DNA from 4 places in the Gardnerella sp. KA00243 genome. Region 2 is predicted to be linked to each of the others. Evidence: riboswitches for the same ligand, from Rfam matches in the RefSeq annotation. Region 2 holds a riboswitch; each other region holds the start of a gene.
What was found. Region 2 has a riboswitch for thiamine pyrophosphate ahead of thiM (hydroxyethylthiazole kinase). Riboswitches for the same ligand answer to the same signal wherever they lie in the genome.

Region 1: it holds a riboswitch for thiamine pyrophosphate, as region 2 does, so the genes downstream of both, HXT50_RS01750 (hydantoinase/carbamoylase family amidase) here and thiM (hydroxyethylthiazole kinase) in region 2, are expected to answer to the same signal.
Region 3: it holds a riboswitch for thiamine pyrophosphate, as region 2 does, so the genes downstream of both, HXT50_RS01340 (ABC transporter permease) here and thiM (hydroxyethylthiazole kinase) in region 2, are expected to answer to the same signal.
Region 4: it holds a riboswitch for thiamine pyrophosphate, as region 2 does, so the genes downstream of both, thiC (phosphomethylpyrimidine synthase ThiC) here and thiM (hydroxyethylthiazole kinase) in region 2, are expected to answer to the same signal.

What each region holds. Positions count from the first base shown of each region.
Region 1 is NZ_CP058375.1:443,259-451,340, forward strand. Features, by position in the region: gene HXT50_RS01725 (hypothetical protein) at 786-1,034, shown strand; tRNA gene HXT50_RS01730 (tRNA-Gly) at 1,447-1,519, shown strand; tRNA gene HXT50_RS01735 (tRNA-Cys) at 1,548-1,618, shown strand; tRNA gene HXT50_RS01740 (tRNA-Val) at 1,649-1,720, shown strand; tRNA gene HXT50_RS01745 (tRNA-Val) at 1,760-1,832, shown strand; TPP riboswitch at 2,087-2,176, shown strand; gene HXT50_RS01750 (hydantoinase/carbamoylase family amidase) at 2,370-3,611, shown strand; gene allW (allantoin permease) at 3,931-5,415, shown strand; gene allB (allantoinase AllB) at 5,417-6,793, shown strand; gene thiS (sulfur carrier protein ThiS) at 6,853-7,050, shown strand; gene thiF (sulfur carrier protein ThiS adenylyltransferase ThiF) at 7,051-7,674, shown strand; gene HXT50_RS01775 (thiazole synthase) at 7,664-8,082, shown strand, end outside.
Region 2 is NZ_CP058375.1:874,465-882,546, reverse strand. Features, by position in the region: gene HXT50_RS03370 (DNA-directed RNA polymerase subunit beta') at 1-2,762, shown strand, start outside; gene thiD (bifunctional hydroxymethylpyrimidine kinase/phosphomethylpyrimidine kinase) at 3,444-4,364, shown strand; gene thiM (hydroxyethylthiazole kinase) at 4,521-6,098, opposite strand; TPP riboswitch at 6,088-6,199, opposite strand; gene HXT50_RS03355 (hypothetical protein) at 6,395-7,210, shown strand; gene HXT50_RS03350 (PD-(D/E)XK nuclease family protein) at 7,254-8,082, shown strand, end outside.
Region 3 is NZ_CP058375.1:340,771-348,852, forward strand. Features, by position in the region: gene HXT50_RS01330 (ABC transporter ATP-binding protein) at 1-57, opposite strand, end outside; gene HXT50_RS01335 (ABC transporter substrate-binding protein) at 233-1,231, opposite strand; gene HXT50_RS01340 (ABC transporter permease) at 1,387-2,202, opposite strand; TPP riboswitch at 2,192-2,316, opposite strand; gene eno (phosphopyruvate hydratase) at 2,527-3,822, shown strand; gene HXT50_RS01350 (L-lactate dehydrogenase) at 4,020-4,934, shown strand; gene folK (2-amino-4-hydroxy-6-hydroxymethyldihydropteridine diphosphokinase) at 5,196-5,696, shown strand; gene folP (dihydropteroate synthase) at 5,752-6,891, shown strand; gene HXT50_RS01365 (FtsB family cell division protein) at 7,081-7,557, shown strand; gene HXT50_RS01370 (DUF501 domain-containing protein) at 7,652-8,082, shown strand, end outside.
Region 4 is NZ_CP058375.1:585,549-593,630, forward strand. Features, by position in the region: gene HXT50_RS02330 (NAD+ synthase) at 1-77, opposite strand, end outside; gene HXT50_RS02335 (MetQ/NlpA family ABC transporter substrate-binding protein) at 299-1,132, shown strand; gene HXT50_RS02340 (methionine ABC transporter ATP-binding protein) at 1,325-2,149, shown strand; gene HXT50_RS02345 (methionine ABC transporter permease) at 2,152-2,832, shown strand; TPP riboswitch at 2,897-3,002, shown strand; gene thiC (phosphomethylpyrimidine synthase ThiC) at 3,000-5,657, shown strand; gene HXT50_RS02355 (peptidylprolyl isomerase) at 5,969-6,505, opposite strand; gene HXT50_RS02360 (hypothetical protein) at 6,742-8,082, opposite strand, start outside.

The sequences.
Region 1 (8,082 bases), 430 kb from region 2:
GCGGCTATTGAAGTAATTATGACGCCAATGATTGCAAACACTTTATAGGTGACGTCAATAATTGTGAGTATGGTCACGCATTGCCGAGCGCTATGACATAACTGAATAGTTAAAGCATAGCTCGCGAAGGCAATGCGTGTTTTATAGCAAGCGTAATAAAGTGCGAACACTTTAACAATTACTGTAAAACACAACATATAAATCTCAAACACTATACGACCTGCTTGAGCGATTATTCCTTACGGCTTCGTAGCGGCTGATTTGGGAGCTTGCAATCCCATTGATTTCAAGCTCCTACAAAGCGCGCGAAAGCACTTTAGAATGCCAAGCTTGCTCAAAGTTGAAAGCGCACTGTGCTTTCAATGCAAGCGAGGACTGACTTCGTAAAACTAACAAAGTCAGTTGTTCTACACAAAGATTTATGCAAATGTGTTTACATTCGATATGTATAGTGATAGCCTAGCAAAGCCGTGGCGCAAGGGCGGTTTTCCTTTTCGTCCTCTTGACAATGACGCGCCATGGCACTTTAGATCCTTTCTGAATATGTGTGTGATTCCTAGAAGTTATAGCCATTTAGGTTGACTGGAATCGTCTTTTTCACCTATGGGGGGGGGGGTGATCTTAATGCGCGTGTGATCCTCGACAACCAGCTTTCAAGACTGGAACATTAGTCTGAGGAGTACCATTTTCAATATTTTCTTCAAAGGTTGAGTGAAGAAAAGAAAAAGTGTGCGTGTTAATACTGCGTTCACAGTTATAGAAGATAAGAGAGGAGTTAAAAGCTAATGAACATGCAGAAAATTTATTATGACATGGCTGAAAAACTTCGTCCCTATGCTGAGCCATACATGAATGAAGATTGCAAAGAAGCAGCTAGTAATGCTACATGCGCAGGAGAGTCTTATGAAGCATTAGCAGATTACTTAAGTTTTGCATGGGAACAGCAAGATACTCCTTGCAATCTTATTGTTGAAACATACAATCTTATTGACGATGACTATCTTGATTTATATAACGAAATGGCAGATAACTAGGGATCCAACGTCGTCAACATTCTGCAGATTACGACGAAGATGAATAAATCTTATATTAAAAAAACACTTAAAATGAAAATTGCGAGGGACCCCTCGACTAACAATCTGACGTAAACGGCAGCTGCGAGGCCCTCGCGTTATTTTCATTATAGCTTTATTTTTTATAATATCCAATGTAACAAATGATTCAATAAATACTATTGTTCAAAAACGTTTATCTAGAAAAGATACGAAGCTGAATTGCGTTTGCATAGTAGAAAACGGGAAAATTAACTATTACAAAAGAGCTGGTCATTCCCCCAAAACACCACCAAACGACACGCCAAAATAGGCGAGGGCTTGCATTTGTAAATATTTCGGGTATAGTAGTTACTCGTGCTTCGGAGCTGACATTGTTCAGTAAAGTTGCATTGCGGACATAGCTTAGTTGGTAAAGCGCAACCTTGCCAAGGTTGAGACCGCGGGTTCGAGTCCCGTTGTCCGCTCTAGGTCCGATGAGTTATTCGACCTTACGGTGGGTTAGCCAAGCGGTTAGGCAGCGGCCTGCAAAGCCGTATAGATGAGTTCGACTCTCGTACCCACCTCGATTAAGCGGGTTAGCTTAATACACAACCGGGCGGTTGGCGCAGTGGTAGCGCACTTCCCTGACACGGAAGGGGTCACAAGTTCGAACCTTGTATCGCCCACTCGAAAGGATTGCCTTTCACACATAATTAAAAAATTTTGGGTGATTGGCGCAGCGGCTAGCGCACTTCCTTCACACGGAAGGGGTCATAGGTTCGATTCCTATATCACCCACAATATGTTCGCAGTGTAGAAGCACTGCGTTTTTTGTTATCTGGCTATTTTTTATTTCCTAACTTACATATGAAAATTTTTTGCAGCCGAACATACCTGCAACCACAAATGGAAGCAATATCTCATATCAGTCAACAAATCAACCAATCAACCAGCCAGTCAATCAATCAACCAATCATTTCTTCACAGAAACACACATACTAATGTTCATTTTGAGTTCATTTAATATCGTGCTATACTCGTCCGAGTACAAGTGAAAATTGCAGGGGTACTGGAAACAGTTGAGAAACACCCTTTGAACCTGTTTTGTTAAGACATGCGTAGGGAGCAATTACAATAAGTGATTTCTTTCTGTCACGATTTTCGTGACATCTTGCGTTGCCACAAAGTAGTAGCAATTACACGAGTATCAACTAAACAATTAAAAAAAGATTTAAAAAACAATTAAAAACTAAAAACCAAACACCAAAACCAAAAAAATATCCGCCTGAATGTCACTTTTGGGAAAACTTGCACAAGTGAGGAGGAATACTGCACATGATCGATAGCAGCATAAGTGCTGAAACTATAGAATCGGCCATAAGCTGGCTTGCAGGATTCACAGAAAAACCAGGAGAACAAGGAGTTACTCGACCTCTTTACACAAAATCTTGGAAACAGGCTCTTTTTGCTCTTCGTCAACGATTTGAAAAACTCGGTATGACTGTGGAATTCGACCAAGTTGGAAACCTAATTGCAACTGTTGAAGGATGCGAAAAACCAGAAAGCATAATAGCTTGCGGATCGCATATTGACACAGTTTCAAGAGGAGGTCGTTTTGACGGCCAACTTGGAATAGTTGCAGCCTATTTAGCAATTAAGAATTTACTTACTAGATATGGAAAGCCAAAGAAAAGTCTTCGCATTATCTGCTTAGCAGAAGAGGAAGGCTCACGTTTCCCATACGTATTCTGGGGTTCAAAGAATTTCTTCGGGCTAGCCAAAAAAGAGGACGTAGAAAATATTTGCGACAGTGAAGGTGTTCCTTTCGAAACAGCAATGCGTGAAGCTGGGTTCAATTATCAAACAACTCAACCTAAGTTCGCAAATCTTGAAGCCTGGATTGAGCTACACATTGAGCAGGGACCAACGCTTTACAGCAATCACGAAGATTTAGGTATTATCACTAGCATTGCCGGTCAGCACCGTTGGGATATTCATCTTAAAGGCGTACAAAATCACGCTGGCACAACAATGATGTCCTACAGGCACGATGCAGTAGATTGCATGTCTCATATAATCGCCAAGAATCTTGACAAAGCCAAGCAAGCAGGCGACCCACTGGTACTTACTTTCGGTAGAATCAGCGTAGTTCCAAATCAAGTAAATATTGTTCCTGGAGAAGTTACTTTTTCAATGAACTGCCGTCATACAGATAAAGCTTTTCTTGATAAATTCTTGCAGGAACTCGACGAGGATATTCACGAAACTGCCAAGTCTTATGGCATTACAGCGCAGATCGATAAGTGGATGTCTGACGATCCTACACCACTTAGCGACGATATTATTAATCTTTTGAAAGATCAAGCTAATAAGCAAGGTTATGCGTACAGAGTCATGCATTCAGGTGCTGGTCAAGATACGCAAATTTTTGCTCCGTTTGTAAAATCCGGAATGATTTTTGTTCCTTCAAAAGATGGTATTAGTCACGCTCCAGAAGAGTACACAGATCCGCAAGACGCTGTTCACGGAGTAAAGCTTTTACGAGATGCTCTGCATAGTTTGGCTTATGAGGACTAACTAAAAAAACCAACTAAAAAGATAACGAAAACCAAACGAAAATCAAAAAATAGAAATTTAGGAAGGATACAAAAGGCATATACGATGCAAACTTCACTGCTTAATTAATCGCAGCGAAGAAAAGTGAATATCGAATGAGAGTACAACGCTTATTCACGAATAAGAGGCTGATACGAAGGGGCGCACCACCACGGGTACGACATCCTTTCGTATCTTTTTTTATTTTTGAGCAAAGTTGCGATTATTACTTTCAAAAAAACTCAAAACTCAAAACACAAAAAGAATCAAATTTACAAACAAGAAAAGTAAGGAGGTGCGCATGCAAATTAGTAAACTGCTACAAGATGAGCCAGTAGCTAGTAAAAACTTGGACTGTTACCGCGAGCGCGGCTACACTAACGAAGATTTACTGCCAAAGCCGCAAGAAAAACGCACAATGAGCGCTCTTAATTTCTGCACTTTGTGGATGCAGTCTGTACACAATATTCCTAATTATGCTGCAGTTGGCGCATTCCTTTTAATGGGATACTCTCCAATTTACGTAATGATTGGTATCATGCTTGGCGCAATTCTTACAGCAATTGTCATGGTTGCTAACGGTGTTGTAGGTTCCAAATACGGCATACCGTTTTCTATGCATTTGCGAGCAACATACGGAAAAGCAGGCGCTCAACTACCAGGATTCCTCAGGGGAGTAGTTGCTGCAATATGCTGGTATGGAATTCAAACATATATAGGTGCGAAAGCTTTAGAGATTCTAGTTGGCAAAATTTGCCCTGAGTTTCTTACTTTTGGAAACAAAATACCATTTGTAGGTTCGCACATACCTATTATTATTTCCTTCGCAATATTTTGGTTGCTTAATTTGGCGATTGGTTTAGGCGGAGGAAAGACTCTTAATAAGCTAACTGTAGTATTAAGCCCACTTATTTACGTTGTTTTTGGTTGCATGAGCGTATGGGCTATTAGCTGTGCTGGTGGTTTATCTGCAATCATGCAATATCATGCTACTGTTCAAGCGCCAACTAATTACGGTCTTGGGCTTTTCATGATGATGGTTGTAAATTCTGTACTGGGCGTTTGGGCTGCTCCTGCCGTTTCTATTGCTGATTTTACGCAAAACGCAAAGTCAACTATGGCTCAACTAAAAGGTCAAATTGCTAGCTTCTTGCTGAGTTACGCGCTTTTTGCTTTTACAAGCGTAGTTATTTTAGTGGGCGGATCGCTTTTTTACCATGAAACTATTACAGATGTTCTTGTTATCATAAACAAGTGGGATAGTCTTCCTGCAATTGCAATAGCTACTGGGTTGCTTCTACTTACTACAGTTTGCACAAATGCTACTGGCAATATTGTTCCTGCAGCATACCAGCTAACTGCTTTAGCTCCGCGATTTGTAAATTATAAGCGTGGCGTAGTTATTGCAGCTCTTGTAAGCACTGTGTTAATGCCGTGGAAGTTTATGGCTAATATTACAGGCTTCTTGAATCTTATTGGTATGCTTTTAGGCCCTATTGCAGGTGTTCTACTTGCCGACTATTACGTAGTAAAGCGCACGCATATTGATCTTGATCAAATTTATTACGATACAAATAGCTCGTCAAAATCTGCCTATTCTGGAACTAACTGGATATCTTATACTTCTACGATACTTGGGCTTTTATTTGCTCTTTCCGGGCAGATAATTCCTCTACTTTCACCGCTTACTCAAATCTCATGGATTGTGGGATGCGCTGTAGGCTTCGTGTGTCAAATATTACTATCAAAAGTTTTTCAGCCAACAATGGCTAAAGAAAGGAAATAATATGAACTACGATGTAGTAATCACAAACGGTTTGGTTGTATTCGATAATGAAGCAACTAAAGCCGATATAGCAATTAAAGACGGCAAGTTTGCCGCTTTTGGAAGCAACTTTACAGCCGATAAAACTATTGACGCAACTGATTTAATAGTTGTTCCTGGAAAAGTTGATTCTCATGTTCATATTAACGCTCCAGGCGGCGGCGTTCGCGACGATTGGGAAGGTTTTGTAACAGCAACTTCTGCCGGCGCAAAAGGCGGTATTACTACAATGCTGCAAATGCCTTGCAATCAGATTCCTGCTACTACTGATGGAAAGTCATTTGAAGCAGTGCTTGAAGAAGCCGACGGAAAGCTCAAGGTTGATGTTGGTCAAACTGGTGGTTTGGAGCCGCAAAATCTAAACGGTGGAATATGCGAGCAAGATAAGCAGGGTGTCGTTAATTACAAAGCATTCCTCGGCACTACTGGTGACAAGGATTTGCAAGTTGATTTGTATAATTGCGACGATTATTCCCTCTACACCGGTATGCAGCAGATTGCAAAAACCGGCAAAATTTTGATTATGCATTGCGAAAACGCTCCTATTACAGACCAGCTTGGAAAGAAAGCTCATCAAATGGGAGCTAGAAAACTTTCTGAGTTCGTAGCAACCAGACCTGTTTTCACTGAAGTTGAAGCGATTGAACGCGCTTGTCTTTTTGCTAAAGAAACTGGATGCAGAATTCATATTGTTCATGTTTCTTCACCGGAAGGCGCTCAAGCTGTTGCTGACGCTCGTAAGAATGGCGTAGACGTAAGCTGCGAAACTTGCAACCATTACCTGTATTTCGACACTTCTGAGCTTGACGAAATTGGAAATATCGCTAAGTGCACTCCGCCAATTCGTGACAAGGAAAACCAGAATGGCTTGTGGGAAAAGGTTTTTGACGGTTCTATTAACTTCATTGTTTCCGACCATTCGCCAGCTCCTTTGAGTTTGAAGCAAACTGATGATGCTTTCACAGCTTGGGGTGGTATTGGTAGCGTTCAAAACGATGTTGATGTGTTCTTTGATGAAGCTGTGCAAAAGCGCGGAATGTCGTTGACTCAATTTGTGGCATTGAATTCCAGCAATTCTGCAAAACGCTTCGATTTGAAAGGAAAAGGCAGCATACGTTTGGGTTATGACGCAGATCTTGCATTCATTAAACCAAATGCTCCTTATGTTCTTAAAGCTGAAGACCTTGAGTATCGAAACAAGTTCAGCCCATACGTTGGTCGCACTATTGGCTGCCAGGTGGTAAGAACTTTGCTTCGCGGCGAAGAAATTTACAGCAAAGAAAATGGCGTTTGCAAAGGCTTCAAGGGCAAGTTTATTCTTCATCCTGCTAAGGCTTAGATAGAATATTTAACGTAATATTCAAAACTTAAAGCATATTCTACAGAAAGGAGGTAAGTGTGCTGAAACTTAATCACGATACTGTGGATTATGTTGAGAACGAGAATTTACTTGAACTACTTAAGCGCGAAGGTTACGACAGTACTTTTGTTGCAATAGAAGTTGATGGTGAATTAGTAAAACGCAAAGATTTTGAAACTTTCATAGTTAAAGATAACGCAAAAATTGAAGTATTTAGCATTATGGGAGGAGGATGAATGGAAAGTGACGATATTCGCGCAAAAGTTCTTAAACGTCAGCTAAAGGAAGATAATGATTTGTTTGCTCAACAATCAGTTTCAATACTTGGCTGCGGCGGTTTGGGATCAAATATTGCGTTAATGCTTGCGCGAGCCGGCGTAAAAAAGTTGTACATTTACGATTTTGACAGTATCGAGTATTCGAATTTAAACCGTCAAAATTATACGATTAACGAAATTGGACAACACAAAGTATCTGCTACTAAAGCGCGGCTTAATGAAACTTTGCCATACGTTGAAGTAGAAGCTTTCGTACAAAAAGTTACGCCGGAATCGTTAGATGAGATTGCTGAGCGCTCCGACTTGTTTATTGAAGCATTCGACAATCGCGAATCAAAAGCAATGGTTCTTGACTATTTCATGAATCATCCTAACAAATATGTTATTACCGCTTCTGGCTTATCTGGACTAGGAGATATTAAGAACGTAAAAATTAAGCATCTTTCAAACGTGTGCTTAGTAGGTGATTTTAAGTCTTCTCCTGAAGAAGGCTTGTATTTGCCTTATGTTTCGATTATCGCAAGTTTAGAAGCGTTAGAAGCGTTGAAATGGATAAAAAATGGAGGAAATTATGGAGAATGAAGATTATTTAGAATTAGGTGGTAAGAAGTTTACTTCTCGATACATTTTGGGTTCTGGAAAGTATTCTGAGGAGCTTATTGATGCCGCAGTAAATAGTGCTAAAGCTGAAATGATTACTGTAGCAATTCGTTATAGCGAGAAAGCTGCAGGAATTTTAAAGCATATTCCAGAAGGCGTTACCATTTTGCCTAATACTAGCGGATGCGTAACTGTAGAGGAAGCAGTTAACACTGCACATATTGCTCGCGAAATGGGTTGCGGAAACTTCATCAAGCTTGAGATTATTCCTGATCGCAAGTATTTGTTGCCAAACAATGAAGCTACTTTGCAAGCAACAAAGATTTTGGCTGACGAAGGCTTTACTGTTCTTCCTTACATGTATCCAGATTTGTACTTTGCTAAGGCAAT
Region 2 (8,082 bases):
GTAAGCGTGTTGATTACTCTGGTCGTTCCGTAATCGTCGTTGGTCCAAGCCTTCGCATGCATCAGTGCGGTTTGCCAAAGCCAATGGCATTGGAGCTTTTTAAGCCGTTCGTTATTAAGCGTTTGGTGGATCAGGGCTTCGCTCAGAATATGAAGAGCGCAAAGCGTTTGGTTGACCGTGGCGACTCCGAAGTTTGGGGCGTTTTGGAAGAAGTTATTTCCGAACATCCTGTGCTTCTTAACCGCGCACCTACACTTCACCGCTTGGGTATTCAAGCATTCGAGCCGATTTTGGTTGAAGGTAAAGCAATCCACCTGCCGCCACTTGCCTGTGCAGCATTCAACGCAGACTTCGATGGTGACCAGATGGCAGTGCATCTTCCGCTTTCTGCAGAAGCTCAAGCGGAAGCGCGCACTTTGATGATGGCTTCCGACAATATCTTGAAGCCAGCAGACGGTCACACCGTGACTATGCCTTCTCAGGATATGATTCTGGGTCTTTACTACTTGTCTACCGTAATTGACGGAGCAAAAGGTCAGGGCCGAATCTTCTCCTCGCTTGCTGAAGCTGAAATGGCTCTCGACAAGCATGAGATTGATATGCAAGCTAAGGTGCTGATTCGAGTTCCTGCAGACTTCGTATTGCCAAAGAATTGGGAGCCTGCTGAGCTTAAGGTTGTTGACCCTGAGCCAGGCAGCCCAGACGTTGTGCGCGAAGAGCGTTTTAAGGACGGGACTGTACTGTTTGCAACTTCTTGCGGACGCATTTTGTTCAACGGAACTTTGCCAGTCGACTATCCGTTCGTAAACGAGCAGGTGCCAAAGGGCGTACTTTCTAAGATCGTCGACGATATTGCAACCCGCTATTCTACAGCTCAAGTTGCAGCAACACTCGACGCTTTGAAGGATCTCGGCTTTACTCGCGCTCCTTGGTCTGGCGTAACGATGGCATTCTCTGACATTGTGCTTCCTCCAAATCGCGAGCAAATTGCGCAAGATTACGAGGATCAGGCTGCAAAAATCAACTCTCAATACGATATGGGTCTTCTTACAGACGAAGAGCGTCGTCAAGAGTTGATCAACTTGTGGACTGAATGCACCGACAAGGTTGCAGACGCAATGCGCGAAAACTTCCACGATGACAACAACGTGAACATCATGGTTCAGTCAGGCGCACGTGGTAACTGGATGCAGATTCGTCAGATTGCTGGTATGCGAGGTCTCGTGGCAAACCCTAAGGGCGAGATTATTCCTCGACCTGTTAAGTCAAACTACCGCGATGGTCTTTCCGTGTTGGAGTACTTCATCTCGCAGCACGGCGCTCGTAAGGGCTTGGCAGATACCGCACTTCGTACGGCAGAATCTGGCTACTTGACTCGTCGTCTTGTGGATGTTTCGCAGGAAGTAATCGTGCGTGAAGAAGATTGCGGCACTAAGCGCGGTCTTATGATGAAGATTGCTGATCGCGACGAAAACGGCAATTTGACGCTTGTTAAGGCTGCTGACGGTGGTCCATACTCGCGCTTGCTTGCTGCAGACGTAATTGATCCTGCTGACGGTACGACAGTTTTGGCAAAGTGTGGCGACGCACTTTCTATGGACGTTTTGCGTGATTTGGTTGCTCACGGCGTTGAGGAAGTTAAGGCGCGTTCTGTGCTTACTTGCGAATCCAAGCGCGGCGTTTGCGCAAAGTGCTACGGCTGGTCCTTGGCTACAAGCCGACTCGTGGATGTTGGTGAGGCTGTTGGTATTGTTGCAGCACAGTCCATTGGTGAACCTGGTACGCAGCTTACGCTTCGTTCCTTCCACTCCGGTGGCGTCGCTTCGGCTTCTGATATTACTCAGGGTCTTCCTCGTGTTACGGAGCTTTTCGAGGCTCGTACTCCTAAGGGTGAGGCTCCAATCGCTGAGTTCCCAGGCGTTGTGAAGGTCGAGGATACTGATCACGGCCGTCAGGTGACTTTGACTCCAGACGACACTACGATTGATCCAATCGTTTACCCAGTGACTCGTCGTGCGCCAATGCTTGTAAAAGATGGCGACCATGTTGAGGTTGGTACGCAGCTGATTGAAGGTTCTGTGGATCCTAAGAAGATTCTGCGTATTCTTGGTCCGCGTGCGGCTCAGGTGAACATCGTGGAAGAAGTGCACAACGTGTACCGTTCTCAGGGTGTTGATATTCACGATAAGCACATTGAAGTTATTGTGCACCAGATGCTTCGCCGTATTACGGTGATTGATTCTGGCGATACGGATCTTCTTCCAGGTGAGCTTGTGGATCAAGCAAAGTTCCGCGAGGCAAACTTGGCTGCTGTAAAGAACGGCGGAAAGCCTGCTGCTGGTCGACCAGAGCTTATGGGTATTACCAAGGCTTCTTTGGCTACGGATTCTTGGCTTTCTGCAGCATCGTTCCAGGAGACTACGCGTGTGCTTACTGAGGCCGCCTTGAGCCAGAAGGAAGATGACCTTAAGGGCTTGAAGGAGAATGTGATTATCGGTAAGCTCATCCCAGCTGGTACCGGTTTGGCACGTTACCGCAATGCTAGTGTGGAGCCGGATCCTCAGGTTCGCGACTCTATTTATCCGAACTTTGGTTTGGGCGGTGCAGATAGCACGCCTTCGAACTTCGGTGAGAGCGATATGGGCGATGTTGACTTCTCCAACATTGATTTTGGTGATATGAAGCTCGGCGACGACTTTAATCCAGATGACTTCCTTGACGATCAGGGTGGTCAGAGCGATTATGGCGACGAAGCTGAGTGATTGCGCTAATCTAATATAAAAATGGGGCTTCAAGCTTTCGGGCTTGAAGCTCTTTTTTGTTGCTGGCACAGTTGGCGCTCGCGTGGATTACGCGCTCGCTTACGAAACTCGCGTTGGAAGCCCACTGGACTTCCAACTTAAGCGAGTTTCCGCTCCGAGTTGCCTTCGCGCTAAATGGCAGCGCTCAGGCAGATCGTCAGCGCACGCCAGTCACAACTTAGTTTCTAAAGCGCAACCACGCAACTCTGCCCTGCCTTCGTCAATCGAGACGAAGGTAGACCTCGCTTGCGTTGAAAGCACACTGTGCTTTCAACTCTGAGCAAGCTCGGCGCTCCGAGTTGCTTTCGCGCGCTAAATTGCAGCGCTCAAGCAGGTCGTCAGCGCACGCTAGTCACAACTTAGTTTCTAAAGCGCAACCACGCAACTCTGCCCTGCCTTCGTCAATCGAGACGAAGGCAGACCTCGCTTGCGTTGAAAGCACACTGTGCTTTCAACTCTGAGCAAGCTCGGCGCTCCGAGTTGCTTTCGCGCGCTAAATCGCAGCGCTCAGGCAGGTCGTCGCGCTGCATGAGTGTGATTTTGCCTACCTTCGGACACTGATGCAGAAAAGGGGGTACATATCACTGCGCTAGTAACGACCTACTTGAACACAAACGAGCGCGACGCAATATAATAAAAAATATGACGCTAGTATCAAGTAAGCAGAACGACTTGCAACATACGCAATCGCTTTCGCAGCAATCAAATCCAATCATTCCACGCGTGCTAAGCGTAGCTGGCACAGATCCGACAGGTGGAGCCGGAATACAGGCAGATCTTAAATCAATCATGGCGGCAGGCGGTTACGGCATGTGTATACCAACTAATCTTGTTGCGCAAAACACATGCGAGGTGCGCGAAGTATTCACGCCACCAGTAAGCTTTTTCCGCACACAACTTTCATGCGTGTACGACGACGTTACAGTTGATGCACTAAAAATCGGCATGCTCGGATGCACAGAATACATTGAAGCAATGCGAGACTGGATGCGTGATAATCCGGTTCCTGTAAGCGTTCTAGACCCAGTTATGATATCAACTTCCGGGAAGCGCTTGCTTGAGGCAAGTGCTGAAAATGCGATGCGAAACTTTATAAGCTGCGTTGATGTAGTGACGCCAAACGTGCCGGAATTGGCGGCTTTGTGCGAGTCAAGTGTTGCGGAAAATTTTGAGGAAGCTTGCAACCAGGCGCGCAAGTTGGCTGCAAAAAACAGCGTTGTTGTAATCGTAAAAGGTGGGCACTTAACTGGCGAAGACGTTGGAAATACTGCGGTTTTCCCGGATGGCTACGCAAGTCACGTACCAAGCGAACGAGTTGAAACAAGCACAACTCACGGAACTGGTTGCTCGCTTTCTTCTGCGCTTGCTACGAAAATTGGGCTTGCTTTGCGCGAGGGAAAGAATTTGAGTGATCACGATACTGTACTTCGCGCGCTTGAATGGTCAACGGCGTGGCTTCGTGAGGCGATTGCGGCTGGGAGTGAATTGCATGTTGGGCGCGGCGGCGAGCGCGGGCATGGACCGGTAAACCATTCCGTGCGCATCCTTCAGCAAACTGTGTGAACATCGAAGCTCTGTTCGTAAACAAATGCCGGGAATTTTCCGGCATTTGTTCCCAAAACCAGCCAACGCTCGCGCTTAAGCGAGTTTCCGCTCCGAGTTGCTTTCGCGCGCTACGCTCTAAGCGCGAAAGCAGGTCGTCGCGCACGCGTGCCAGTTTTACTCAGTAATCACGCTTTTAAGCTCGCGCGCAACTTTCCCAGCATCCTCAGCGCACATAAGCGCCGACACTGTGCAAACTCCGTCAAGCTCAAGACCGCGAATAGGGAACACCGTGTTCTCGTGAATTCCGCCAATTGCCAACGTTTTTACGCCCATAGAGTGCGCAACTTTCGCAACTTCGTTTACGCCTTCAACTCCCAGTGGAGGCACGTCGTGCGCTTTCGTATGCGTTTCAAAAGCTGCACCAATGCCAATCACATCCGGCAGTGGAACGTCGTTTTCTTTGCACTCGCGGTAAGCTTTCTCCATCAAATCCGGTCGAGCGCAAGAAAGCCCAACCATCCACTCTGCTGGCATCGCCTTTCGTGCCTCAACAAACGGCGTATCCTTTTGCCCAACGTGCAAGTTGAAACCAAGATGAGCTGCGCAATCAACATGATCGTCAATAAACACAGGCACATCGCCGTGTCCGGAATCAATAAGCGCGTGACGCAACTTCTTCGCCTTGGCCGAAATTTCAGCGTCATTGGAATACTTATCGCGCAATTGCACAACTGTAACTCCGCCTTCAACTGACTCTACTGCAACTTCTTCTTCCGGGCGATTTCCCATGCGCGGATCCGTTACCAAATACAGTGTCCAATCAACAGGCTCCACCGTAAACTCAATATTTGTCAAACTAAACATATCATTTACGCTAAGAGTTGAAAGCGCATCCATCCACAGTGTGCGGAAAGTGCCTGGAGCTGTGGTTTGGCGAGCTGCCCAAGTTCCAGCCGCTGCTGCGTGCACGTGCGCTGCAACAGTTGCTGCGAGCGGACGTTCCGGGTTTGCGCCAACGTATGCTGCAACTAACGCTCCCAAAGCGCAACCTGTTCCAACTACCTTAGTCATAGCTTTGTGGCCACCTGTTACGCGAGCTAAACATCCGTGAGCGTAAATCGCGTCTTTTTCTCCGGAAATTGCCACTACGGATCCGTATTTTTTAGCTAATTCGCGAGCAGCTTGAAGCGCGTCGTTTACGTTATCGTGAGAATCTACGCCTTTTCCGTTGCTTTCTTTGCCTGCAAGTGCCATTATTTCGGAAGCGTTTGCACGAATTACAGTAGGGTGGTGCTTAATAATTTCGTGTACAAAGCGCGCGCGAGGTGCAAGTGCTGGAACGCCGATTCCAACCGGGTCAAGCACCCACGGAGTATCAGCTTTTTCGCATCCTTCAACAGCTGCGCGCATGTATTCGGAAGTTTCTGGCTGATGGAATGTGCCAACGTTTATGAGCACGCCTGTGGCAATTTGCGCAAGTGCATGCGCTTCTTCTGGATCGGTTACCATAATTGGCGATGCTCCTGCAGCGAGCAGTGCGTTGGCTGTAATGTCTTGCACGATTACGTTCGTGATGCAATGGGTGAGTGGCTGCTGTGTGCGCACACGTTCGATGCATTGACGCACGTCGTTAAGGAACATACGTCGGCGTGCGCGTACAGAGAAGCATGTGTCGACTTGCGTTGTTGAGCTTGTGCAGTATTCGTTTGCTTCGTTGCAGGTATTTGTTTTTTCAGTGTTGCATGTTGTCATAATGTTTCCCTTCGCTAGCACTATCTAGATCAGGTTTTACGGATGTAATCTCAGCGCTTGACTTCACAATTTGTTGCAATTGCGCACTCCGAACCATCCTTCGACTATATCTTTTGTTCATGACTTACGCTCTTTTGCGTTAGTGTCTCATTTTGCTTGTTTTGCAGCACTTGCAGGAATCTACAAAAATCGCGCCGCATTTTTGCAACTTCTTCTACATATTTTTGCTTTCAACTGTGTAAACATAAATATAGTAAATAAAAAGTAGATTATAGAAGTTACGAAAGCGAGATAACATGGCAAACGATTCCATGCTAGAACAAAAGACTCCGCTCACAGCGCGCGAATACGCGACACGCACAGCAATACGCGCGATTGCAATCATCGCATCTGTTTATGGTATGGCTGCTTCGTGGGAAGGCTTAATGACCTTCACTTATTTTACGAATCTTTCTAACCTTATGATTTGCGTAGCTCTTGCTGGATCGCTTTTGCTTGATACAGCTGCGTTTATGCGTGCTCGTAATTCTGTAGATTTAGCAGCGCAGCCAGTTTCCGCCTCCCAGCAAGATTTCGCAGCATCTTGCGCATGGTTCGACTCAAAATCCAACGCTTGGTACATTTTCAAATTCATGATGACCATCTCAATTGCTGTCACATTCACTTTGTACCTGTGTTTCTTAGCACCTACCAATAAGCTTGGTTTTGTCGGCGCTTACATGAATAACGGATGCAGCAGCCTTTGCGTTCACGCAGTTGCGCCGCTTCTTGCAATCGCTGATTTTGTGCTTTTTGATTATCGTTTCCGCTCTACTCGCGCACATTTGTATGTTTCTACTGTTCCGCCTCTTGCTTATGTTGCTTATGCTGCTATGCTTAGCGAGTTTGCTGGTGTTCGTTGGGGTGTTCATGCAATGCGCGCGCCTTATAATTTCCTCAATTATGGCGCTCCTGCCGGCTGGTTCGGCTTTGCACCGCAAACTTTTAATGCCACTACTTTGGGCGTTGGTGTTGCGTATTTGTTAATTGTGTTTACTCTTATTTTTATTGGTGTCGGCAGTGTATTTCTTGCGCTTAAGGATGCTCGCGCTCGTGCAATATTAAAAGAATAGTATTGTTGCGCGCCACTATTGCCTAATTGCTAGAATTAAGCGTATGAGTGAGGATACTGCATTACAAGCATTATTTGACGGTACGTTACGCAATTCTTCTGGCAATGTGACTAATGCGTTGCTTGTGTATGGTGCGCCGAATACTGGTAAAACGCAGTTTGCTGTGCGCGCAGCAATTTCCGGCTATAAGCGTTGGTCGCATAATGTTACTGCGATGGCTGTGCAAAATCGTGTTCTTGCTTCAAAAATTGACAATATTATTATTCGTCAAATTGGTGTGAGTAAGCAGTCTCGTCCAGTTGGCACTTTGGCTTCTTTAGCTTTTAATATCATTTCTGCTTGCTGTAAGTTAAAGAATGAGCCTTCGCCTAAGCTGCTAAATGGTGCTGAGCAGGATTCTTTGCTTCGTAAAGTTTTGCGCGCACACATTGAGCATGTTATGTGTGGAGATAATGGTGATTGCAATATATGCGCGCTTTTTAAGGATTATTTTGAAACGTCTCAATGGGTTATTCCATTAACTTGCGCAGTTTCTAATACTTCCGCCACTTCTAACACTTCCGCGCCTTCAACAACTCAGGCTGCTCAAGCAGCTTCTTCGTCTCCAGAATTTTTGGCAGATAGTTTCGATATTAACAACGCTTTTATGCATCAATTGCGCGATATGCTCGCTCGTTTAGATGAGCTTGGTATTAGCGATTTTGAAAGCGAAAATTCAGTTCTTTGCGCTCTTAGTGACGAGCAATCTTACGCCAATAATAGTGATATTTTACAAACGTCTGTGCTTATTAAACGTAGATTAACTCAATGGCGTTTGGCGTTTGCTTTGCGAGCTGAATATCGAAAAATAATTGCCGACACTTATAAATCTT
Region 3 (8,082 bases), 530 kb from region 2:
TAGAGTAACGCAGTAAGAGTTATCTTTAGTCTCATAGTCTTCTATTTGAGTGTTCATATTTACTCCTACTGCGTTGCTCTAAATCATGTTTATATAATATTTATATAACTTTGTTATACAAGCATGTTATATAACTTTGTTTTAATTTTGATTAATCAGTTATATATTATTTATTTTTGATATTTAATTTTTTGTTTTTACTGATATGTGTTTTATAGATATATGGATTAATTTACTTCGTGCAATCCATTACAGAATCTTTCAAATTCTTTGGAGCTTGCTTAATTAAACCATATTTCACGTATTCTTTAGCCTGAGTTTCCATCATTTTCAAACCTTTTTCATCGATTGGGCGAATAGTTGGATTGTCAAACTTTTTAATTTGCTTAATAATAGTTTCGCTTGCTCCGAGCTGCTTGTAAGCGTTTCCAATAACATTGTTTTCTTTATGAGACTTTTTTGCTTCGCGAACAAGAGCCTTGTACATCTTCTTAACAAGATCCGGATGCTTTTGGGCAAAGCTCTTAGAAACAATGTGAATAGTAACATTCATATTGCCGTACTTTTTAGCATTTACAAGCAATTTTGCGCCTGGAGTTGTCATTGCTGCAGCAAGATTCTGATCGAATGAGGAAATTGCATCAATCTGTCCAGAAGTAAATGCTGCCTGGAAGTTCTTAGGGCTCATCTCAACTTTGTTAACTTTAGAAACGTCTAAACCACTTTTATCGAATGCGCGGTGAAGCATGTAATCGCCAGTATCACCGTTGTGAATAATAGCAACTTTCTTTCCGTATAAGTCTTTTAGTGTTTTCACGCCGCTTTTTGCGGATGCAACGATTCCTTGAGAATCACCATTGTAATATTCGAGCGCAAAAGCTACCCATGGTTGTCCTTCAGCAATCAAATCAATGAAGCGTCCGGTTCCAGTAGTTGTAGCATCTGCATTTCCGCTCATAACAGCAGTAAGACCATCGACTGGAGTGTAAGGACCAGTGTAAACTACCTTAGATTTGCCAAATTCGTCTTGAAGGAATTTCTCATTTTTCAAAGTAGTTAAATAATTTGCTGTAGAAAGATAAGCAACTCTCATAGTTCCAGCGTCTTCTTTTGAAGAAGCGCTTGATGATTTTTGTGAGTTTCCGCAAGCTGCAAGAGATACAGTTGCACAAGCAGCGCAGATTAATGCAATAATGCTCTTTTTAGAAAATCGCATTTTTAAATTAGCCATGATATACAGCTCCTTTTGTTTGTTGTTTTGTTTATCTGTTGTTTGTTTGGTTGTTATTATTTGGTTGTTGATTCTAAATATTGACTGATTCTTAAAAAGCAATTTAATGCATTTTAAAAAGTAGTTAACTTTAGAAAAATGTTGATACTACTAGATTATTGGCGTGATTTTCTATCTAATCTGCGTTCGGGTATAAGAAGATACTCTAATATGTTTGCAGTAAGCTCAGATCCAAGACCTGCAATTGCGTACATAATAACGCATGCCATCATTTGATCTGGCCTAAAGAATTCTTGCGCTCTTGAAAGAATGTATCCAATTCCAATAGAAGAATTGACTGTTTCGCAAGTCACTAATGCAACCCATGCTACAGATATTGCAAATCGCAAACCTGTCATAAAACTTGGAAGTGTACCGCGAAGCAAAATAGATATAAAAATAGTAGATTTTTTAACGTGATAAACCTGTGCTAATTCGAGAAGTTTCGGATCAATATTACGCACTCCGTCGCGAATATTAACGTACATAGGTCCAAAAACGCCAACAGCTATAAGCGCTATTTTCATCGTTTCATCTATTCCGAGGAAAATTATTAATATTGGAGCTAAAGCCGGGAATGGAATTGACCTCAACATGTGGCTTGGTTTATCAACTACAATATTGCCAAGCTTACTGCCTCCCGCAAGTATGCCTGCAGGAACAGCAAAAATAATTCCTAACAAAAGTCCTAAAAGAACTCGTAAAATACTTATTCCTAAGGATTTTAATAATATGCCTTCGTTGTTTAAATCAATAAAAGCTTGTATTACTTCATATGGGGATGGCAAAGAACGGTCTTCGATTGGAGAAAGAGTTGTAAAAAACCACAAAACCAAAATGAGGATGGTTGAAATCCACACTTTACACGAAGATACCGCTTTAAATGCAATCTTCAATATGTTTTTCGCTTTATTAGGCGAACTGTAAGTCATGCGACAATCCCTTCGATAGTTTTAGCTATATCAGGTTCAACGAGTGTATTCTCAGCGCAACACTGTATGTATTGTTGTTTGGCACGATGTAGTTGCGCACCCCGTGTCTGTGGTCATTATCTCCCAAGGGTATGGACATGTATATTTGAAATCGATATTTATAAACGATATTGCTTAAAAATATACAATTGGCTCATATGACTCGAATTAAATCAAAATATTGTGAACGTTCACGGCATAAATACGCTGGTACTCAATATAACGTCCATAAAACGCACTAATCTTGGAAGAGTCATCACAACCCATAGGTATAAAGGAGTAGTTGTGGCAGCTATTGAAAGCGTATATGCACGCGAAATTTTGGATTCTCGTGGAAATCCTACTGTTCAGGTTTATTTGGAGACCGAAGATGGCGCTCAGGGTATTGGTTTAGTGCCTTCTGGTGCTTCTACTGGTGAGGCTGAAGCTTGGGAACGTCGCGATGGCGACAAGTCCCGTTATCAAGGCAAGGGCACGTTGGAAGCTGTTAAGGCTGTCAACGAGGTAATCGCACCTAAGGTTATTGGCATGGATGCCACCGATCAGCGCGCTCTTGATGAGACGATGATTGAGCTTGATGGCACGCCAAACAAGGGCAAGCTTGGTGCTAACGCAATTCTCGGCGTTTCCCTCGCTGCTCTCTACGCTGCTGCTGAGTCTGCTCAGCTTCCGTTGTACCGCTACATTGGCGGCACCAATGGTCACATTCTTCCAGTTCCAAACATGAACATCATGAACGGTGGTGCTCACGCTGATTTCGCAACCGATATTCAGGAGTATATGATTTCTCCTTACGGTTTCGCGACCTACAGCGATGCTTTGCGCGCTGGTGTTGAGGTTTATCACACCTTGAAGAATGTTTTGAAGAAGGAAGGCTTGGCTACTGGTCTTGGTGACGAAGGTGGCTTCGCTCCAAAGATGAAGTCCAACGAGGATTCCTTGAAGTACATCATGGATGCAATCGAAGCCGCTGGCTATGAGCCAGGCAAGCAGATTGGTATTTCTCTTGACGTTGCTTCTTCTGAGTTCTACAACAAGGAAACTGGTAAGTATCGTTTCGATGGCGAAGAGCGCGAATCTGCTTACATGCTCGATTACTACGAGAAGCTCATCAACGAGTATCCAATCGTTTCCATCGAAGATCCATTCCAGGAAGAAGGCTGGGATGATTGGGCAGAAATCACCAAGCGTCTTGGTGATCGTTTGCAGTTCGTTGGCGATGACTTGCTCGTCACCAATCCAAAGCGTTTGGCTAAGGGTATTGAGCTTGGTGCAGCTAACTCCTTGCTCGTGAAGTTGAACCAGATTGGTTCCGTTACCGAAACCCTCGACGCTATTGAGCTTGCAACTAAGAACGGCTTCACTTCTATGGTTTCCCATCGTTCTGGTGAAACCCCAGATACCACCATTTCTGATCTTGCTGTTGCTAAGAACACCGGTCAAATCAAGACTGGTGCTCCTGCTCGTGGCGAGCGTATTGCTAAGTACAACCGCTTGCTTGAGATTGAGGAAGAGCTTGGTTCTACCGCTCAGTATGCTGGTTACAGCGCATTCAAGGCTTGCAAGAAGTATATGAAGTAACTTTTAGTTTTAAGTAACTTAGTGGCTTCTTGAGTCTGTGAGTTTTAACGGTCAGTCGTGTTTACGGCTGACCGTTTTTTATTAAATATTTTTGAAAAAATCACAACACGCAAAAAATTTTTCTTAAATTTACTTTCATTCTCCGCATAATGGTGATATTTTTGTGAGAAAATCGAAACAGAAGGAGATGTTTCATTATGCGAAAAGTAGCAGTTATTGGTATGGGAAATGTTGGCGCAGCTGTTGCTCATCAGCTTGTTGTTGGTGGTTACGCCGACGAGCTGTACTTATATGACAAGAATGAAGCTAAGGTTAAGGCTGATGCATTGGATTTTGAGGATTCAATGGACAATTTGCCTTTTAATGTAAACATTACTGTCAATGATTACGATGCTTTGAAAGATGTTGAAGTTATCGTAAGCGCTATGGGCAATATTAAGCTTTTAGACGTCCCAAATCCTGATCGTTTCGCAGAACTTAAACATAATCGTGTTCAAGTTGAAGAAGTTGGCGCAAAGATTAAAGCTTCTGGCTTCCATGGTGTTCTAATTGATATTACGAATCCTTGCGACGCTATTTGCCAGCTTTATAAAGAAACAACTGGTCTCCCTTATGAAAAAGTTATTGGCACTGGAACATTGCTTGATTCTGCACGTCTTCATCGCGCTGTTGGTAAATTCTTCGGAGTGCATCCAAAAGCCGTGAAGGGCTATAGCTTGGGTGAGCATGGTGATTCACAGTTCGTCGCATGGTCCACAGTTAAGGTTCTTGAACAGCCGATTGTTGAGTTTGCAAAAGAAAAGAACATTGATTTAGATGCTGTCGATGAAGAAACTCGTCAAGGCGGCTTCACTGTGTTCTACGGAAAGAAGTATACAAATTACGGTATTGCTGCTGCTGCAGTTCGTTTGGTCCATGCTGTTCTTTCGGATTCGAAGGAGCAAATGCCTGTTTCGAACTATCGAGAGGAATACCATTCTTATCTTTCTTACCCAGCAATCGTTGGTCGCGAAGGTATTGTGAAGCAGTGCCAACTTGACTTGACTGAAGAAGAGTTGCAAAAGTTGCAGCATTCTGCAGATACAATTTTGAGTAAAGCTCAAGCAAAATAGATAAGTCAAAAATAAAATAACTAAAAAATACTACTTTTGAATCTAAAATATTTTTACAGACTTTAGACAAAAGCGTATTGAAAAATGTCGTTGTAGATTTAATTGCTCCTAAAGAGTGTTGAATTTACAGCGACATTTTTGTTATAAAAATTTTTGATATTAGCTTATTTATTATTTGAATTTATAAAGTTGGCTAGTCCTAATTGTTTATGATATATACTTTTAACTATAAATTGAATTATTTTTTTGGGGGGTGGAAATATGATTTCTAGTGCATACATAAGTGTTGGAAGCAATATAGGTGATAGATTACTTAATTTGCGCCAAGCTGTTTCGCTATTGAAGCAAAATTCGCATGTAAGCAATATTATCGTTTCTTCAGTGTATGAAACTGAACCAGTTGGTGACGTAGTGCAAGACAGTTTTTATAACATTGCTTTACGTTTGGACACTGATTTAACAGCTTTTGAATTGCTTGATTTTATTCATGATATTGAACAGCGTCTTCATAGAAAGCGCATAGTTCGTTGGGGTCCTCGAACAATCGATTTAGATATTATTGATTTTGGTGGTCAAACTATAAAAAGTGAAAATCTTACGATTCCGCACAAAGAAAGAGATAATCGCAGATTTGTATTAGTTCCTTTGCTCGAAATAAGCGCAGACGATGCAAATTATCATGAGCTCATCCAAGATAAGCTTAATAAAACTAGCGACACTAATTGGATTAATATTATTGAAAGTAGCGAAGTTTTTAATTAGTTTGGAATATAAATTTAGTTTTTTAAATATGAGGTTTTAGAAAGAAAGAATACAAATGCGAATTATTGAAAGCAATTTGGAGAATGCATCTTCTAAAAATATTGCAGATATAGCGTTACTGCAGGATCTTTGTGTAAATCAAAAAATTTTATGCACGTGGGAAAATATTAGCGAAAACGATTTAAGCAAAGTAGCTGATTTTCTCGATCATTTTGATACAGCTATCAAAGTTTCCGAGTCTTCTATTGACTTCATTTTGCCGCTTATTGCTCTTAAACCTTTTATGCAAGAATGCGAAAAAGCATGGTACGAAGATCGAGAATTACTTGCAAGTTTGCGCTCGCTATTAAAGCAAAAAGCAATTGTGTGGAATGCAGGGCGATTCTGCTTTGATACACTTGACAAGCCGATAGTTTACGCGATTTTGAATATTACTCCTGACTCATTCTATGACGGCGGCAAGTACCAAAGTGAGGACGAAGTAAATAGCCATATTAAAGAAATAGTTGAAGCCGGTGCTGATGTTATAGAAGTAGGCGGTCAAACTACAAAACCTGGCGGTTATTTAGAAATTACTCCAGAAGAGGAAATAAGTCGCGTTATACCTGCTATTAAGTATATTCACAAAAATTATCCTCAAATTGCTGTAGCAGTAGACACTTACAAGTTACCTGTAATGGAAGCTGCAATTGAAGCTGGCGTAGATATTATAAATGATGTTCGTGCGTTTGATTCTCCAGAAAAAGTAAAGCTTATGGCAGATTCTAACGTTGGATTAGTAACAATGCATAGCAATAGAGATACAGAATATGACAATTTAACAAAGGTTATGTGTCAATTCTTTAGTGATAATTTAAAAATGCTTGTTGATGGAGGAGTTGACTTAAATAGGATCATTCTTGATCAAGGAATTGGCTATGCAAAGGTTGCTGATGGTGAACAAGATTATGCAATGATGCGCAATATTAATCAATTGCATCGTTTTGGTAGACCAATATTGGTTGCGATTTCTAGAAAAGGCTTTGGTAAGAAGCTTTTTAATTTAGATAAAGAAGATCGTTTGCCAGTTACTTTAGTTGCAGAAACAGCGATGTTTATGGCTGGTGGACGTGTAATACGTGCTCATGATATTGCAGAAACAAAGCAATTAGTTGAAATGATCGATGTTATTAATAGAAATTACTGGTTTAAGTAGAAAAATTTGAATATTTTTTTGCAGTTTTGTTCGTCAGTTTTTTAATTTTAATAACGAATAAATGTAGAGTGACTGTAAATGTAGCGTGACTGTAAATGTGGTACAACAGCATTTTGCATCTAAAGCACGTAAGATATTAGCGGAATACATGATGTTTTCACGTCGAATACATCAAGTAATTTAGAGAGTATGGTTATGAAAAAGCGTCGTAAAACGGCATTAGGTGAGGATGTAGTATCACCATTGCAACAGCGTCGACTACTTTCAGGACCGCTCGTGTTTTTATTTATGGTTTTTGTAGTTACCGTTGGTTCAATTGAATGCATTTCAACAGTTAGAAATTATGCGTTAAGCTTGTCGGAGCTTCATGCACTTCAGCGTGAAGAAAGTGATTTACGTGAACAAAAGCGTACGTTGGATAATAATATTGACCGATGGAAAGACAAAGCATACGTTACCGCTCAAGCTAGAGATCGCCTCGGCTTTATTTTTCCTGGTGAGCAGGCTGTTCGTGTAGAGCATCCTGAGGCAGTAACTGGAAAAGTTCCGAATGAATTTGCTCAAGAAAATAGCGAAACTAAGACTCATTCAGTCTTGCCTTGGTATAGTGACTTAATGTATGCAATACATAAAGCAGACAAACCAGATACCGTGCCATCCTTATAACATATAAACTGATAAAGTAAAGAATTATTTATTTGTAAAACAGCTTTAACAGGAGTAGAAACGCATGGCTAACAGCCAAGAAAGTTCAGATAAAATGCAGAACAGTAATAAGAATTATATTCCAAAAGAAGCTGTAAAACCTTTATTTACTACACCTGCGAGTGATGCTGAGCGTGCAATTGTTGAAAAGCAACTTGGAAGATTCCCTAGAGGAATGGTAGCCGTTGGTGCGCGTTGCGTTTGTGGTAGGCCTCTTGCTGTTATTACTAGACCGTGCTTAGAAGATGGCACTCCATTCCCAACTACATGCTACCTTACCAGTCCTGAAGCTGTAAAAGCGGTGTCTCGCGTAGAAGCAGACGGTATTATGCGAGAATATAACGAGCTATTACAATCGGACGAAGATCTAAAGAAACAATATGAGCGTGCACATAAGTATTATTTGGAATTCCGTCATGAATTAGCTGTGTCTTTGGGGGATAGTGAGGAGCATATTAGTCAGATGAGCGCTGGTGGAATGCCAGT
Region 4 (8,082 bases), 290 kb from region 2:
AAAACTTTTTCAACGTTGCTATCAATATTCCCAACGCAGGTATCTATCTGCGCTAACGCCAATCGCAAAAAACTCATACATTACAGTCTAGTAGATAGCTTCATTGCAAGTAAGCGACGTGTTGAAAAACTTATTTTTTCTCTTTCCACACTGCAAGTATGCGAATTATTAACACGTCATAAATAATACTAATAAGCAAAGTATAGAATTATTGATTTTTCTCGCCTATATTGATAATTCGTTACTCGCGAAGGGGATTTAACTTTAAACGAATTTCACCGAACAAGGAGCAGGAAATATGCGAAAAATTAAAGTTATTGCATCAATTACAGCACTGGCAGCATTAGCGACTTTCACTTTAAGTGGCTGCGGTAGCTCAAAAGCAGGCGCGAAGGATGACAAAACTATTACTGTTGCTGCTTCGCCTACTCCGCATTCTGAAATCTTAAATAAGGTTGTAAAGCCAATCTTGCAAAAAGAAGGCTACAAGCTAGTAGTAAAGGAATTTACTGACTACGTGCAGCCAAATACAGCTACTGAAGAAGGCGAAGTTGACGCAAACTACTATCAGCATTTGCCTTATCTTGACAACTTTAATAAGGAAAAGGGAACTCACCTTGTTTCAGTAGGTGGAATTCATTTTGAACCATTTGGATTGTATCCAGGAAAAACCAAGACGATTAAAGCATTAGCAAATGGCGCAACTGTTGCAGTTCCAAATGATCCTACTAATGAGGCTCGCGCATTGCTTCTTTTGCAAGATGCTGGATTGATTAAGTTGAAGAATCCAAAGGATATTAACGCTACTACAAAAGATATTACTGAGAATCCTAAGAATTTGAAGTTTAAAGAACTTGAAGCGGCAACAGTTCCTACTGCCATTAAGGATGTGGATCTTGCTGCCATGAATGGCAATTACGCTATTCAAGCTGGTTTTAACCCAACTAAAGACCCACTTACTTCAGAAAAAGTTGGTGGCATTGCGGCTAAAACTTATGAAAATATTATTGTAGTAAAGAAGGGCTCTGAAAAGTTTGCAAAAATCAAAGCCTTACTCAAAGCTTTGAAGACAAGCGAAGTGCGCGACTATATTACTAAAACTTACAAAGGCGCTGTGCTTCCTGTTTTCTAAATAATACTCACAATGTAGCCACCTAATGCCGCATGTGTATGCTTCGTGTATGCTTTGCGACATTATTTTATAAGCGTGTAATATACGTAATGTGCGTGCTAGTCAATAATCTAGTTAATGACGCTAGTTAGTAACTCTAGTTAGTAACGAAGTATATTTCACACAGAAAGCAATAATCTGTTAAGGAAAAGCATGATTCAGATCGAACATCTTCACAAAAGCTACGGCAAAGGTAGCAAAGCGAATGAAGCATTACACGACATTAATCTGACTATTGAATCGGGAGAAGTATTCGGAATCCTTGGTTCTTCTGGTGCAGGAAAGTCTTCGCTAGTTCGTTGCATGAATCTGCTTGAGCGACCAACTTCTGGCAAAATTATTGTTGACGGAAATGATATTAGCGAAGTAAAAGATAAAGAACTTGCAAAAGTACGCACTAATATTGGCATGATTTTCCAGAATTTTAGCCTTTTCCAGCAACGTACAGTATTGCGAAACGTCACTTTCCCATTAGAGTTAAATCACACTGCAAAAAAGGAACGAGAAGAACGCGCAAACTACTTGCTTGACTTAGTTGGTTTAAAAGATTTTGCAAACCGCTACCCTAGCCAACTTTCAGGCGGACAGCAGCAGCGCGTAGCAATTGCACGAGCATTGGCGAATAATCCGTCGATTATGCTTTGCGATGAAGCAACAAGCGCACTGGACTCCACAACTACTGCGCAAATCCTTGATTTATTGCGCCGAATTAACCGCGAACTCAACGTAACACTTGTTATTATTACACATTCGCTGGCTGTAGCACGAAATATTTGCGACCGAGTTGCAATGATTGATGGCGGACGCATTGTGGAATTAGGTGACACGGATACGCTTTTTGCAAATCCACAAAGCGATATTTTGCGAACTCTTATTGCAGATGAAAAACAAGAAAATCATCGTGCTAAAACTACAAACACGCTTGCAAACGAGGCAACAGACGCACAAACAAACGCGCTTACCAATGAGGTGAAATAACAATGTTAGAAGCTGCTACACAATTTTTTAACGACTACGGTGACTTACTTATTGAAGGCGTGCAAGACACACTCGTAATGACATCAGTTGCAACACTTTTTGCATACCTTATTGGACTTCCAGTTGGCGTACTTCTCATTACATCAAACAAAAAAGGTATTTGCCCTAACGCGCCAATTAACGCAGTTCTAGGCTGGATTGTTAACATCGTGCGTTCTGTGCCGTTTATTATTTTATTAGTTGCAATAATTCCTTTTACTCGTCTCATAGTTGGCACTTCTTTGGGAGTTCCTGGAGCTATTGTGCCACTGGTAATTACTGCTGCACCATTCGTTGCTAGAGTAGTTGAACAATCTTTAGCCGAAGTTGACGGAAGCTTAATTGAAGCAGCACAAAGCTTTGGAGCAAGCAAATTGCAAATTGTTTGCAAAGTGTTGCTGTGGGAAGCTTTACCTTCGCTAATTCGCGGAGCTGCGCTTACATTTATTACGCTTTTTGGATTCTCCGCAATGGCTGGAACAGTTGGCGCAGGCGGACTCGGAGATATTGCAATACGATACGGATACCAGCGCTATCAATACGATGTGATGACAGTGGCTGTTATTCTTTGCATTATCCTCGTGCAGATTGTGCAAAGCTTGGGAGATTTTATTTCACGCGCAATCAATCATCACGAACGCTAAAGAATTTCGCAACATACCCACCACCAATTAAATGCACATAATCGTGTAAACTTACTGGTAATTCGACATTTTGCAGGGGTGCTTTCGAAAGAAGGCTGAGATGGTATTAATTTGCCTAACCCTTCGAACCTGTTAGTTAATACAACGTAGGGAGCAACGATTTTAGTATGACATCGAATTATCCGTACGCATCAATGCGTAATCAATTTAATCTAAGTGCCTGCTTTATTGCAGACCCACAAGCTTGTAATAATCGTCCACTTACAGATATTGTCGATGATGCTTTGCGCGCTGGAGCGACTTTTATTCGTCTTCATTGCAACAATGAAAACGCTAAAGAAATCACTACTATTGCACGCGATATTGCACAAATCATCGAAGACAATAACAAATGCGATTCTGTAACTTTTGTTATCGATGAACGTGTTGATGTCGTTTGGCAAGCTCGCAATCAAAGCATCAAAGTTGACGGAGTGCATTTAGCACAAAGCGACATGGAGCCTAGAGAGGCTCGCGCACTTCTTGGCGAAGATGCTGTAATCGGCTTATCTGTTGAAACCGAAAGCTTAGTTAAAGTAATAAACGAACTGCCAGATGGATGCATTGATTACATTTGCGTAACAGCAATGCACAATCCTGAAGAAGGATGCGAAAGCACTACTGCCGCTTACGAATTGGAAGCAAACCACACAACGCTGGACGAAGCGAAAATTAATACGATTTGTTCCGCAAGTGATTTCCCAGTTCTAGTTGGCGGAAGAACTGCGCTCGACGATATCGATACAATCGCTCACACTAAGGCTGCAGGATGGTTCGTTTCTGAAGCACTGTATTCTTCAGAAACACCAGAATCAACTATGCGTGAGTTTGTTGAACATTGGAAAGCTGTGCGAGGCGAAGAAAAGCACGGCTACGCTAAGCGAGTAATAGTTGCAGAAAATTCTGAATCAAAATCTTCAGAAACTCAAGAAAAGAAACCAACTTTTATTAACGCTAAAGAAGCAAAGGATGCTGCGAAATTAGCTAAACAACAGCGAGTTGACATTGCAGCTCGTGGTTGCACTCAGCGCGATAAAGCTCATATTCGCAAAACAACTCCAGTTCATTTTGAGTATGAATATGGTTCTTACGATTTGGAAGTTCCTTATACGGAAATTAAGCTTTCGGATACTCCTGGCGTAGGTCCTAACCCGCCTTTTAAGGATTACAATACTGAAGGTCCAAAGTGCGATCCGAAGGAAGGCTTGGCTCCGCTTCGACTTGACTGGATTCGCGACCGCGGTGACGTTGTGGAATATGAGGGTCGCAGGCGCAATCTTCAAGACGACGGCAAGCGCGCAATTAAGCGAGGCAAAGCTTCTAAAGAATGGCGTGGTCGCACGCATAAGCCAATGAAGGGCGCAGATCATCCGATTACGCAAATGTGGTACGCTCGTCACGGAATTACTACTCCGGAAATGCAATACGTTGCAACGCGCGAAAATTGCGATGTAGAGCTAGTTCGAGAAGAAATTGCAGCAGGACGCGCTGTAATTCCTTGCAATATTAACCATCCTGAAGCTGAGCCTATGATTATTGGCTCACGCTTCTTAACTAAGCTCAACGCAAACATGGGTAATTCTGCTGTTACGTCGTCTATTGACGAAGAAGTAGAAAAGCTTACGTGGGCCACGAAGTGGGGTGCGGATACCGTTATGGATCTTTCCACCGGTAACGATATTCACACAACGCGCGAATGGATTTTGCGCAACTCCCCTGTGCCAATTGGAACAGTTCCAATGTATCAGGCTTTGGAAAAAGTTGAGGATGATGCTTCTAAGCTCAGCTGGGAGCTTTTCCGCGACACTGTTATTGAGCAGTGCGAGCAGGGCGTTGACTACATGACTATTCACGCTGGCGTGCTTCTTCGCTACGTGCCGCTTACTGCAAACCGCGTAACCGGTATTGTTTCTCGTGGTGGCTCAATTATGGCTGAATGGTGCTTGCAGCATCATCAAGAGAGCTTCTTGTATACGCACTTTGAAGAATTATGCGAGATTTTCGCAAAGTACGATGTTGCATTCTCTTTGGGCGATGGTTTGCGTCCAGGTAGCTTGGCTGATGCTAACGATGCGGCTCAGCTTTCCGAGCTTATGACACTTGGCGAGCTTACAAAGATCGCTTGGAAGCATGACGTGCAGGTGATGATTGAAGGTCCTGGTCACGTGCCATTCGACACTGTGCGTATGAACATTGAGATGGAGAAGGCGATTTGCCAGAATGCTCCATTCTATACGCTTGGTCCTTTGACTACGGATACCGCACCGGGCTATGACCACATTACTTCCGCAATTGGTGGCGTGGAGATTGCACGATACGGAACTGCAATGCTTTGCTATGTGACTCCTAAGGAACATTTGGGATTGCCTAATAAGGACGACGTGAAGCAAGGCGTGATTGCGTATAAGATTGCTTGCCACGCAGCTGATCTTGCTAAGCACCATCCACATGCTATGGATCGCGACAACGCAATCAGTAAGGCTCGCTTTGAGTTCCGCTGGTTGGATCAGTTCAACTTAAGCTACGATCCGGATACCGCAATCGCCTTCCACGACGAAACACTTCCTGCAGAGCCGGCAAAAATGGCGCACTTCTGCTCGATGTGCGGACCAAAGTTCTGCTCGATGGCTATTTCGCAAAATATTCGTAAGCGTTTTGGCGGAGCAGCTCAGCAGGAGCAGCTCGTTGAAGAAGCACGCAGTCAGGCAATTGCCGATGGTATGAAAGAGATGAGCAAAAAGTTCCAAGAATCCGGCTCATCGCTGTATCAAAGCGTGAAAGCATAAAATGCAGAAGTACGGAAGCAAAAACTGAATTGCAAGTGCTTCAATAACAATACTTACAACGGATAACAATAGAAGAAGGTTGATATAAACCAAAGCGAGTTTTATAGTGAGCTATTACGCTTGCTATAAGACTCGCTTTCTTTATATTCGCATTTAGATTCTATTAATCCGACCTTTTCGTTGCACGCTTGTAAAGTTTCTGCCGCCTTACAGCAAAAATCCGACCTTTTCTGTACACAAGCGTATAGAAAATGTCGGATTAGTAATTGAGAACTGTAGTATTAAAGAATATTAAATCACATAATGTTTAATCACAAAACTTCAATAGAAATAATACCTACAGGCTCAAGAGGAGCATCAGATCGATCAGTTGCGACAGCCTCGAGCTTATCGACAACCGCCTTCGATTCATCGTCAGCAACTTCGCCGAAAATTGTATGGTGACCGTCAAGCCATGGAGTTGGCACAGTTGTAATGAAGAACTGCGAACCGTTAGTGCCATGCAAACGACCGTCACGACCGCGACGCTTTCCAGCATTTGCCATAGCGAGCAAATAAGGCTTATCAAACTTCAAGGATGCGTCAATTTCATCGTCAAACTCGTATCCAGGACCGCCAGTTCCGTTACCAAGTGGGCAGCCACCCTGAATCATGAAGTCCTTAATAATGCGGTGGAAAGTTAAACCATCGTAAAATGGCTCATGCGAAGGTTTTCCACTGAATGGGTCAAGCCACTCACGCTCGCCGGTAGCTAAGCCAACAAAATTTTTGACGGTTTCAGGCGCGTTACTGTCAAACAAATTGATTTTTATATCGCCTTCAGAAGTATGCATAATAACTGTAGTCATGTGGTAATTCTCCCATATTTTCAAGACTGTTTCAATTCGTGTTAGATAAAAATATTCGCATACAAAAATGCCTCACTTTGCGTAGTAAAGAAAGACGCAAAGTGAGGCACATTTTACATTAACTTCATTATGCTAATTAACCCAATACTCAGCAAACTTACTGAATACAATTAAGCAAACATTAAGCAGCTCTAAAACTAGCTGATCTGCAATAACCAGACCAGCTAGCAAATATTCTACTTATTACTATGACGAGAAGTACCACGACGCTTAGCCGAGAAAAGCGCAGCACCAGCAGCACTAAGAGTTGCAGCAAACAAGCCAAACACAGACACGTCACTACCAGTCTTACTAAGCTGAGCAACACTACCACTCTTCAACACCTGAGCACGCACAGAAGCACGAACATCAGCCGCATGAGCCTTAGCAGCAGCCAAAGCCTTACGAGCAGCAGAAAGATTCTTAACCGCAGCATCAACCTGAGCCTGAGTAGCGTTAGGATCAGCAGCAACCTTCTTAGCCTCAGCCAAAGCAGCATTCACAACAGCCTGAGCCTTAGCAACTTGAGCATCCGCCTGCTTCACAGCCGGATTATTCTCAACAGCAGCATTCACAACAGCAGAATTTACGCCATTAGCATTATTAGCGTTAGCGTTGGCAGCATTGGTGTTAGCAGCGTTACCTGCATTACCAGAGTTTGCGCCAGCACCAGCTTTACCAGCTACGTTGGCAGAATTACCAGTATTAGCACCAGCACCAGCACCAGCACCAGCACCAGCGTTACCGTTACCAGCATTTCCAGGCTGCAAATCAGACTCAGCACCCTGAATCTGAACATTCAACTCACCCTTATCCACAGTAGTAGGCGCATTATCATTCACACCATAACCAGCTTCAGAACCAGAACCAGCATTACCAGTTCCAGTTCCAGTTCCAGCACCAGTTCCAGTATTATCAGTTCCGGCACCAGGAGTTGGAATCGGGTTTGGAGTTGGCTTCAAATCATTCTCAGCCTTCTTCAAATCCTCAGTAGCCTGATTCACCTGATCCTGTGTAGCATTCGGATTATTGTTCACTTCGTTAGCGTGATCCAAAGCATGATCATAAGCCTGCTTCTTATCCGAAGGAGCATTCGTATAATCATCAGACTTCTTCACATCACCACTATTCGCAATCTCATGCTGCAAACCACTCTTATCAACCGAAGGAGCCGGGGTTGGTTCTGGCTTCTTACCATCCAACGCAGTCTTAGCAGTAGTAATAGCCTGAACAGCGTTAGCAACCTCATCAGCCGTAGCATCAGTCTTAGCTAACACGCTTTGACCATCACTAATAGCCTTATCGTAAGCACCCTGCTTATCAGCATCAGCATACTTATACGCGTCAGAATCCTTCACCTGCCCAGCAGCATCAACAAGAGCCTTCAAATCACTCTTATCAACAGAAGGAGCCGGGGTTGGCTTTTGTTCCTTACCATCAAGATCCTTAGCAGCATTCTGCAATGCAGCCAATGCATCATTAACAGCTTTTTGCTTCTGTTCTTGAGTCTTTGGATCCTCGCCGGCAGCCAACTGTTT